2 regions of the Pseudoalteromonas sp. MEBiC 03485 genome follow, and region 2 is predicted to be linked to the other one. Evidence: riboswitches for the same ligand, from Rfam matches in the RefSeq annotation. Region 2 holds a riboswitch; the other holds the start of a gene.
The links. A riboswitch is a leader RNA that binds a small molecule or an ion and turns the genes downstream of it on or off. The one in region 2 is predicted to bind cobalamin.
Positions count from the first base shown of each region.

Region 1: linked by a shared signal. The riboswitch ahead of EVU92_RS00150 (ABC transporter ATP-binding protein) and the one ahead of EVU92_RS07430 (TonB-dependent receptor) in region 2 are both predicted to bind cobalamin.

Region 1 is NZ_SGBT01000001.1:28,771-33,196, forward strand. It holds gene cobT (nicotinate-nucleotide--dimethylbenzimidazole phosphoribosyltransferase) at 1-810, opposite strand, end outside; gene EVU92_RS21705 (iron ABC transporter permease) at 814-1,830, opposite strand; gene EVU92_RS00150 (ABC transporter ATP-binding protein) at 1,796-2,626, opposite strand; cobalamin riboswitch at 2,707-2,845, opposite strand; gene EVU92_RS00155 (histidine phosphatase family protein) at 2,858-3,475, opposite strand; gene EVU92_RS00160 (FKBP-type peptidyl-prolyl cis-trans isomerase) at 3,545-3,973, opposite strand; rRNA gene rrf (5S ribosomal RNA) at 4,267-4,381, opposite strand.
Region 2 is NZ_SGBT01000001.1:1,603,664-1,608,089, reverse strand. It holds gene EVU92_RS07440 (efflux RND transporter permease subunit) at 1-193, shown strand, start outside; gene msrA (peptide-methionine (S)-S-oxide reductase MsrA) at 278-811, shown strand; gene EVU92_RS07430 (TonB-dependent receptor) at 960-2,813, opposite strand; cobalamin riboswitch at 2,847-3,001, opposite strand; gene EVU92_RS07425 (hypothetical protein) at 3,177-3,416, opposite strand; gene EVU92_RS07420 (YajQ family cyclic di-GMP-binding protein) at 3,560-4,042, opposite strand; gene EVU92_RS07415 (VanZ family protein) at 4,200-4,426, shown strand, end outside.

The sequences.
Region 1 (4,426 bases), 1.6 Mb from region 2:
ACAAATAAAGCCATCCACGATCACAGCCATGCCAAGCTCGGCAGCAGCTAAAATAGCACCGGTGATCTGAACAATTTCAAAACCACCTAATGCCGCAAGCGTCATTAGTGGATCGCTAAAATGAGCTTGGTGTAATTGAAGGGCTTGCTCGACAACCTTGATTTTTTTAGCAACAACCTCGTCACTCACGCCTGTGCCTTTACCAACACATTGACTGGCAGGTAACGACAACAAGGCAGCCATCAATGCCGCAGCACTTGTGGTATTGCCAATGCCCATCTCACCAAAGGCGATGGTATTGCAGCCTTGCTCATAGAGTGAATGAACTCGCTGCTTTGCTAATTCAACCCCTTTCTTAACTTGGCTAAGAGACATCGCCATTTCGGTATTTAAAGGTGCGGTGATTTCACCTAAACGCTGGTTATGCACACCTTTACCATGTGCAGTACTGAGGGTTCCGGCATCAACAATTTCGAGCTGCCAACCTAGCTGACGACAAAATACATTGATCGCTGCGCCTCCTGCTGCAAAGTTTGCCACCATTTGTGATGTAACGCAGCTAGGAGCAATTGACACCCCTTGGCTTGCAACACCATGGTCGCCAGCAAATACAACCAGAGTAGGGCTAGAAATAACCGGTTTGAAGGCTAGAAGCGCCTGCTCTCTATCGAGCTGCTTTGAGAAAATAAGCGTTAATTGTTTAGCACAGCTTTCAAGCTGACCTAACGCACCAAGCGGCTTCGTTTTAAGGTCTATTTTTTGTTGAATAATAGCTGAAAACTGCTGGTTAATTGGCATGATATTAAACATTAACTACCTGCTCTGTTTACGAAAATACAGTAAGAATAAAAAAAACACGCTGCCGATAGCTGCTGTGATCACACCAACGGGTAATTCTTGATTATTCAATAAGGTTCGGCATAGCACATCAACCCACACCATAAAAATACCGCCGACTAGCGAAGTCATGATTAAGTTATGGCTGCTGCCTTGTGGCGAAAAGTAACGCACAATATGTGGGATCATCAGGCCAACAAAACCGACGCCACCACACATAGCAACAAGCACTGCAGTTATTAATGAACTTAGCAGTAGCATCATGATCCGAAAGCGCTGTACATGAATCCCCAAAGTCGCGGCACTTTCATCACCAAGTAGCATTGCATTAAGCTGACGGCGAAAAGCAATCATCAGTGCCATACAGGCAGTAATAACTATAAATGGCATCCAAAGAGTATCCCACTGCGCACGAGAAAAACTGCCCATGGTCCAAAATAAAATAGCTGTAATGGCTTGAGGATCACTAAAATAAAGTAGCAAACTAGTCATAGCACTAAATAAGAATGATAAAGCAACGCCGGCAAGTAACATGGCTTCAACTTGGCCAACATGGCGACGGCCTGCAATAGCAATGAGCAACAGCATAGAGAGTAAGCTTCCGGCAAATGCTGCAATTGACATACTAAAACCAAAACTCACGCCTGTTAGGGCTATAAAGCACACGACACCGAATGAAGCTCCCGAAGAAATTCCAAACAAATAAGGATCAGCAAGTGGGTTTCGGGTTACGGTCTGCAAAATTAATCCCGCAAGGGCAAGCCCAGATCCCGCTAAAAATGCCAGTACGGTTCTTGGCATGCGTAGCTGCCAAATAATACGCTGCACAAACTCATCGCTACCTTGGCTAAATAAGCCATCAAATACTTCACTCAGTGGTGTATTAGCAGCACCAAAGCTAAGAGCTAAAAAGCAACTAATAAGCCCAACTAGGATACAGACACTTAAACGTATTGCATCAGTCACGATGATACTCCTGAGTCTGATAACCATAGAAGTAAGTAATGTGTGGAATATACTTATCATTGTTTGATTGGGGATGAGCAGATACTGTTGCGCATACACCAAATACATCACTTAACAGCTGCTCTGTTAGTACCGCTTTTGGTTGTCCCTGACAAATCAAGCGACCTTCATCAATCACCAGTAATTCATCACATAAACTTGCTGCGAGATTTAAATCATGGAAAGAAGCAAGCACAGTCACATCGAGGGACTTTGCTAATTCCATTATTTGAATTTGGTATTTAACATCAAGGTGGCTAGTTGGTTCATCCATGATCAACAGCTTAGGCTGCTGTACGATAGAGCGTGCAATGAGCGCTCTTTGCTTTTCGCCACCAGAGAGAGAATCAAATGCTTGCTCACTATGATGCGACAAACCAACCTGCTTAATCGCTTGATATATTCGCTGCTTATCTTTGACAGAGGTACCGCTGAAAAGTCGTTTATGAGGGGTTAAGCCCAGACTCACAACATCAAATAATGACAAATTAAACTGCGATGGAGACTCTTGTAAAACCACCGCAACCTGCTTTGCATATTCATCAGCACTGATTTGCCAAATATCTTCACCGCTTAGCAGCACGGCTCCTTGCTGAGGTTTCAAGTAACGATAAAGACAGCGCAGCAGACTTGATTTACCAGCACCATTAGGGCCGAGTAAACCGATAAATTGCCCTGCTTTTAATTCAAGGCTAATTGATTTAAGTATGGTTTTATTCGCAGTACCCCAACTTAAATCAGAAACTGATATTAATGGCGCAGCGCTAAGGCTATTTTGTTGCAAGTTTATTCTCTCTTGGCGAGTAACAGCAACGCACAAGAAAGCACTGGTAAGTACCAGAAAATGATGTGAGTTGACCCGCTCGATGATTAATTGTTAGTGCTAAGTATCTGGCTAACCATTATTTAGATGGATTACAGTTGCGGGAACAGCTGGAGAATTGCACTCCATTCCATAGCATATGAGTATTATGGCGGGCTAAGTAAATAATTCAATGAATATCGCTCTAGATGGCTAAAAAACAATTTTTGGCCAAGCCTGTCCTTGTTCATCAATATATACATCGAGTGTTATAAGCCCAGCATATGGGAGATGGAAAACATTTAAATGTGTAGCTGATTGTTTAGGCATTTGACAAACAATAGCTAGAATTTGTTTGATCACACCAGCGTGGCTAATTACTAGTGACTGAGTATGTTTAGATTCACACAATGATTCTAAAAACGTTTGCCACCATGTATCTACTCGAGTATAAAAATCAGCCATAGCTTCACCATTCGGTACTTTTACTTGCCAAGGATGCTGCCAAAAATCACCGATATGAGGTTTACTTGTTTGCTGCCAAAGCTGCTGGTAGTCTTGGCCATCCCAATCACCAAAATTGAACTCTTTCAGAGCGTTATAATACCGAACGTTCAATCTGTGTTGATTTGCTAAATAGTCAGCATGAACTGAGCAACGCTTCAGCGGTGAGCTATATATGGCATTTAAATTTTTGAGTTCAGCTGAGGCTTGGCGCATTTGTCTATAGCCTTGTTCAGATAAATCAACATCGACTTGCCCAGAAAGAATTCCAGGCGTAGCTATTTCGCCATGGCGAAGAAAGTAAACTCGTGAAGCAAATGCGTCCATAATGTTCCTCAGTAACCAATAGTGAACGTTAACGCGTTTTAATTACTCTGTCGAGTTATGCTAAGGAAGTCATGCTAAACGCATTAATCGAACGTCAAAATGAAGCACTGCATTTGCGCCAATCTTGCCACCGTTACCTTTTTTACCCCAGGCAAGCTCTGGAGGGATCACAAATTCATAACGAGAACCAATATTCATTAGCAACAAGCCTTCTTTTAACCCTTCGATTGCTTCAGATAATGCAAACACCTCTGGCATACCCGCTTTGTAACTGTCGGCAATCACAGTGCCATCAGCAAGCATAATGCGCTGATTAATGACTACTGTGTCGAACTCTGTAATTCGCTCCCCTTCAAGCTCATCAATCACTTTATACATTAAACCCGACGAACATAGATGTGTATCAGGATGAGATGAGAACTTAGCAATAAATGCTTCACTATTTTTACGATTTAAACCTGAAGAGCCTTTCGACTTGGTTGTTTTCTTACGAGACACATCAAACCTTAATTGTATTACAAATTTAAAACGCTTTATCGCATAACAAAGTCAGTGAAGCAAGGACAAGTATCGTCTGTAGCGAGTTAGCGAGAGTAAAGTTACAAGCTAGAAAGGGGAAAGATACGAGTTAGAAAAGGGAAAGTTTGAGTGTCTGGCGTAGGTTGGGTAGAGCTCAGCGAAACCCGATACAGAGCTTTCAGCCGTCAGCGATCATTCAGCTGACGTCTGAAAGCTGACAGCTAAAACGCAAAAAAGCCCGACTCTTTCGAATCGGGCTTTCTTTAATAGGATCCTGGCAATGTCCTACTTTCACATGGCAAATGCCACACTATCATCGGCGCTGTTTCGTTTCACTACTGAGTTCGGCATGGGGTCAGGTGGGTCCAAAACGCTATTGTCACCAAGAAAATTCTTTTCAATTTTCTTATTATTTTAAATTTTAAGTCTTAC
Region 2 (4,426 bases):
AAGTGGCCCAGGTGCAGAAAGCCGTATGGTAATTGGTGTGGTGGTATTTACTGGTGTTATTGTTGCAACCTTACTTACCTTATTCGTAGTACCTGCAGCATACAGTGCGCTAGCCAGAAATACCCAGTCGCCTGAGTACTTACAAAGCAAGTTAGAACAACAGGCAAAAGATAAGCCGTTAGAAGAAATTTAAACGAGTTTAAGATGTTACAAAACGCCGTCTTTACGGCGTTTTGTTTTTTCAGCTATAGTCAGCAAAAAGGTAAGGAAGTTAAATATGGATAACAACATACAAATAGCTACTTTTGGCGGCGGCTGCTTTTGGTGTATTGATGCAGCATTTAGACGTGTGAAAGGAGTACTTAATGTCAGCTCTGGCTATGCTGGCGGCGAGATTGAAAACCCTAGTTATCAGCAAATTTGTACTGGCTTAACAGGTCATGCCGAGGTTGTTCAGCTTGATTTCGACAGCAGTGTTGTGAGCTATAACACCCTACTTGAAATGTTCTTCACTTTACATGATGCCACACAGTTAAACCGTCAAGGTAATGATGTCGGCACGCAGTATCGCAGTGTGATTTATTATCATGATGAACAACAAAAAACTGAGTCACAAGCCATGATTGATGCTTTACAAAAGCAAATTCGTGAACCCATTGTGACTGAACTCAGCCCTCTATCAAACTTTTATCCTGCAGAGCAGTACCACCAAGACTATTACAATGAAAACCCGAATCAAGGTTATTGCAGCATACTTATTGCCCCAAAGCTTGCTAAGTTCGAGCAATATTTCGCTGATAAACTAAAATGAAAAAAGCCCGCTAAGTAGGTAGCGAGCTTTTAGACGCAGAACTAATAATGAAGCTGAGCTTGTTTTTTACTTATACAAATGACATGAATGGGCAAATTAATGTCAATTACTCGCTTTAAGCAAACAGCTCAGCTGGCCTTAATAACTATTAGAACTGATAACGGGCACCTACAAACAAGCGGCGCTCAGCCGTGTTGTAGTAGTAATATTCATCGTTGATGAAGTCACCATCTAAGTCAGTGCCATAAGCATCAACGGCGTTGTAATCTTTATCGAATAGGTTTTCTATTCGTAGTGACACAGTTAAGTTGTCAGTCGCTTGGTAGTGACCTACTAAATTCCATAATGTATATGAAGGTAAGTGCGTTAACTTACCATCACGATCTCCACGGTATTGCATATCGATACCGGCATCAAAATCACCCCATGCTTTGTGCAATGACCAATTCACACTGTGATTTGACACATAGGTTAGTGACTGACCTGTTTGTGTATCTTCCGCTGAAAGGTAGGTAAAGTTAAAGCTATGATCAAAGCCAAACACTTGGTTTTTAAAACTAAATTCAACACCTTCGTGGCGAGCTTCGTTTATATTGGTTGGGATCCATTGCCCTGATGCATTTGGTGCCCAAGCGATTTTATTGTCGATTTCGCTGCGGAAAATCGCAATATCAAGACTAATATCATTCACATTGAGTGATAAACCAAGCTCTTGGTTATCTGATGTTTCAGGGTTTAACTCTGGATTACCTGAGCCTGGGTAATATAGATCATTAAATGTTGGAGATTTAAAACCAGTACTTTGACTAACACGGAATGTGGCGATGTCATTTAAGTGATAGCCTACAGCTGCAGTGTATGTTGTTTCATCACCAAACTGCTGATCATCATCTTGGCGAACTGTCAGGTTAGCGAGTACTTGTTCGTCATCATAATATGCGCCAACAAACACAGCGAATACTTCACGGCTGTCTTTTAAGTATGTACCTGAGTTAGTGTTCACTTCATCTTTATACCAATTCAAACCGCCACTAAGAGTCAGTGCTTGATTGAAAAAGTATTGGCCATTGTAATCGATTTGCTCACGCTCAGTTTCAAACTTATCAACCACCGTTGCACCAGTGTAATCAATACGTGAGTCATCTGAACTATCACTTGATATGGCAATATCGATGGCATGGCTGTGTTTTTCGAAGGCTTTTTTCCAACTTAATGAAGCTTGGTAATTTTCGAACTCGCCTTTTTCTACGGTACTGTTTGCTGGGCTATAAGCACTGTCGTATTTGGCTTCGCCTTCTGAGTACTGTGCTTGAGCTAAAAATTCACCTAATTGCTCATTTTGATAACCTAGATTAAAGCCAAGGTTTTTGTTTTCGTAGCCGTCTTCATCTGGCGCTAGACCTTGAAGAACATCAAAACCATCTGTTTTTTCATAACCAGCATTAACAGCAACATCAACACCCGCAAACTGACCACCCGTCGCTACTTGGTACTCTTGATAAGAGTCTGAGCCAAAAGTCACGTCTAAGGTCGTGTTTTGTGCTTTACGCGTAATGATATTAATCACACCTGCTAGCGCATCAGAGCCATATACAGCAGCACGTGAGCCTTTAATTACTTCAACATGCTCAATACTGTTTAAAGGAATATTGCTAATACTTTTATAACCAAGTGTTGCAGAGCCTGTACGTACACCATCAATTAAAATAAGCGTATGACGAGAGCTTGCACCACGTAAAGAAACACCTGAGCTTTGCCCAAAACCACCATTAGCATTAATTTGAAAGCCTGCTTGAGTCGCCAGTAAGCTTGGTAAGTCACGCACATAGCTTGCTTCAATATCAGCACGGTCAATAACAGTGACACTGGCTAATACATCATTAATTGATTGTTCGAATTTATTGGCAGTAACTGTGATGTGCTCTATTGATTGCTCGTCAGCAGATACAGAAAAAGATAACGCAGCAGCAACCGCTACGCATAACGCAGATTTATTTAGCATGATATCCCCTAGCCTGTGCCCACCGCACACGCGAATAGTAAGTTAATTCAAGGCCGGTCTCCGGACTCTGTACATGCATGGCATATACATTACCGTTGCGGGGGCAGTGTTGGCATTGTTTTCTCCCTGAAAACGCACCGACTTCCCGATTATCTTGCGACTATTTCACCCTTTGAAATATAACGTATCTGAAGATACAGCAAGCACCTCGAAAATAGGCCGTTATTGTGATGATTTTGGGGAAGAAAGTCAATGGACGGCTATACTTCTAAAGCAAAGCTTTAAGCCTAAAGCTTCAAACTGTAAGTGGAGTCAGATCAAAAAAGCCAATCAGCATGGTGATTGGCTTTTATAAAACAATGATTACCAGAAGTACTCGTGAGGTTTTGAATTTCCTAACGGAAAAACAATTCCTTCTGGGTCAGCACCATTCAGCACAAGCTTGCAAAGAGCTTTATTTAAGCGTCTTCTTGGCTTGGTCATCGTCATTTTCACCCACCAACTTGGTGTTTGTTGGTAAAAATAAGTACTGTGTGGGCCTGTGTATTTTCTGTTTATTTTACCGTGTTTATTACGGTCAATTGTTTTGTTCTTTACTGACATAAATATCCTCTAGCTGAAAATAGCTAGAAGATATCTTTTTCTCTGTAACCTAATATTCGTCTCAAAATACGCTCCTTGTAAAGTTCAGAAACTTGCAGGTTTATAGCTTAAAACCTACAGCTCAAAGCTATAAACACAGAGTATTAATCGCGGAAGTTTTTGAACTGGAATGGTTGACCTAAATCAGCAGTACGAACAACTTGCATTGCTTCTTGTAAATCATCACGTTTTTTACCTGTTACACGTAATTCTTCACCTTGAATAGCGGCTTGTACTTTGATTTTTGAGTCCTTGATTAATTTAACGATTTTCTTCGCTACGTCTTTTTCAATACCTTGCTTAAGCGCAACGTCACGCATTACGTATTTACCACTACGCGACTCATCTCTTAATTCTAAGCTAGATACATCTAAGCCACGCTTTGAAATTTTCGCAGCAAGAATGTCAAAAAGTTGCATAACTTGTTGTGGTGCTTCTGCTTTTAACTTGATTACTTTATCACTTAGTTCGATTGATGCATCAACACCACGAAAATCAAAACGCGTCTCTAGTTCACGCTTTGCATTATCTACTGCATTCTGCGCTTCGTTCATTTCTACTTCAGAAACAATATCAAATGAAGGCATGGGGTTCTCCTAACATAGTCTTTTTTAAATTCATTTATGGTTGGCAATTATAACGCTTATTTGTCGATTCTTTCTATTTTTATCCGATTTGTTCAGGTGCGATGCAAAAATTGTTTGATATACTGACCATTCAATTTCGGCATTTTTAGGGTTTATTGTGACAAGGCGTGTTTACCAAGTTATCTTTTTAGCCAGCATTATTGGCTTTACAATTTTATTTGCCAAAGAAATTAAAGGGGTGAGCAACCTCTTTCCACACGTAGATAAAGTGGCGCATTTTGGTATTTTCTTTGTACTGGCTATGGTGATGGACAAAGCCTTTAAATTGCCTCTTTTGGTGCAAATTTTACTATTAGCCGGATATGGTGCGGCCATAGAGTTTAT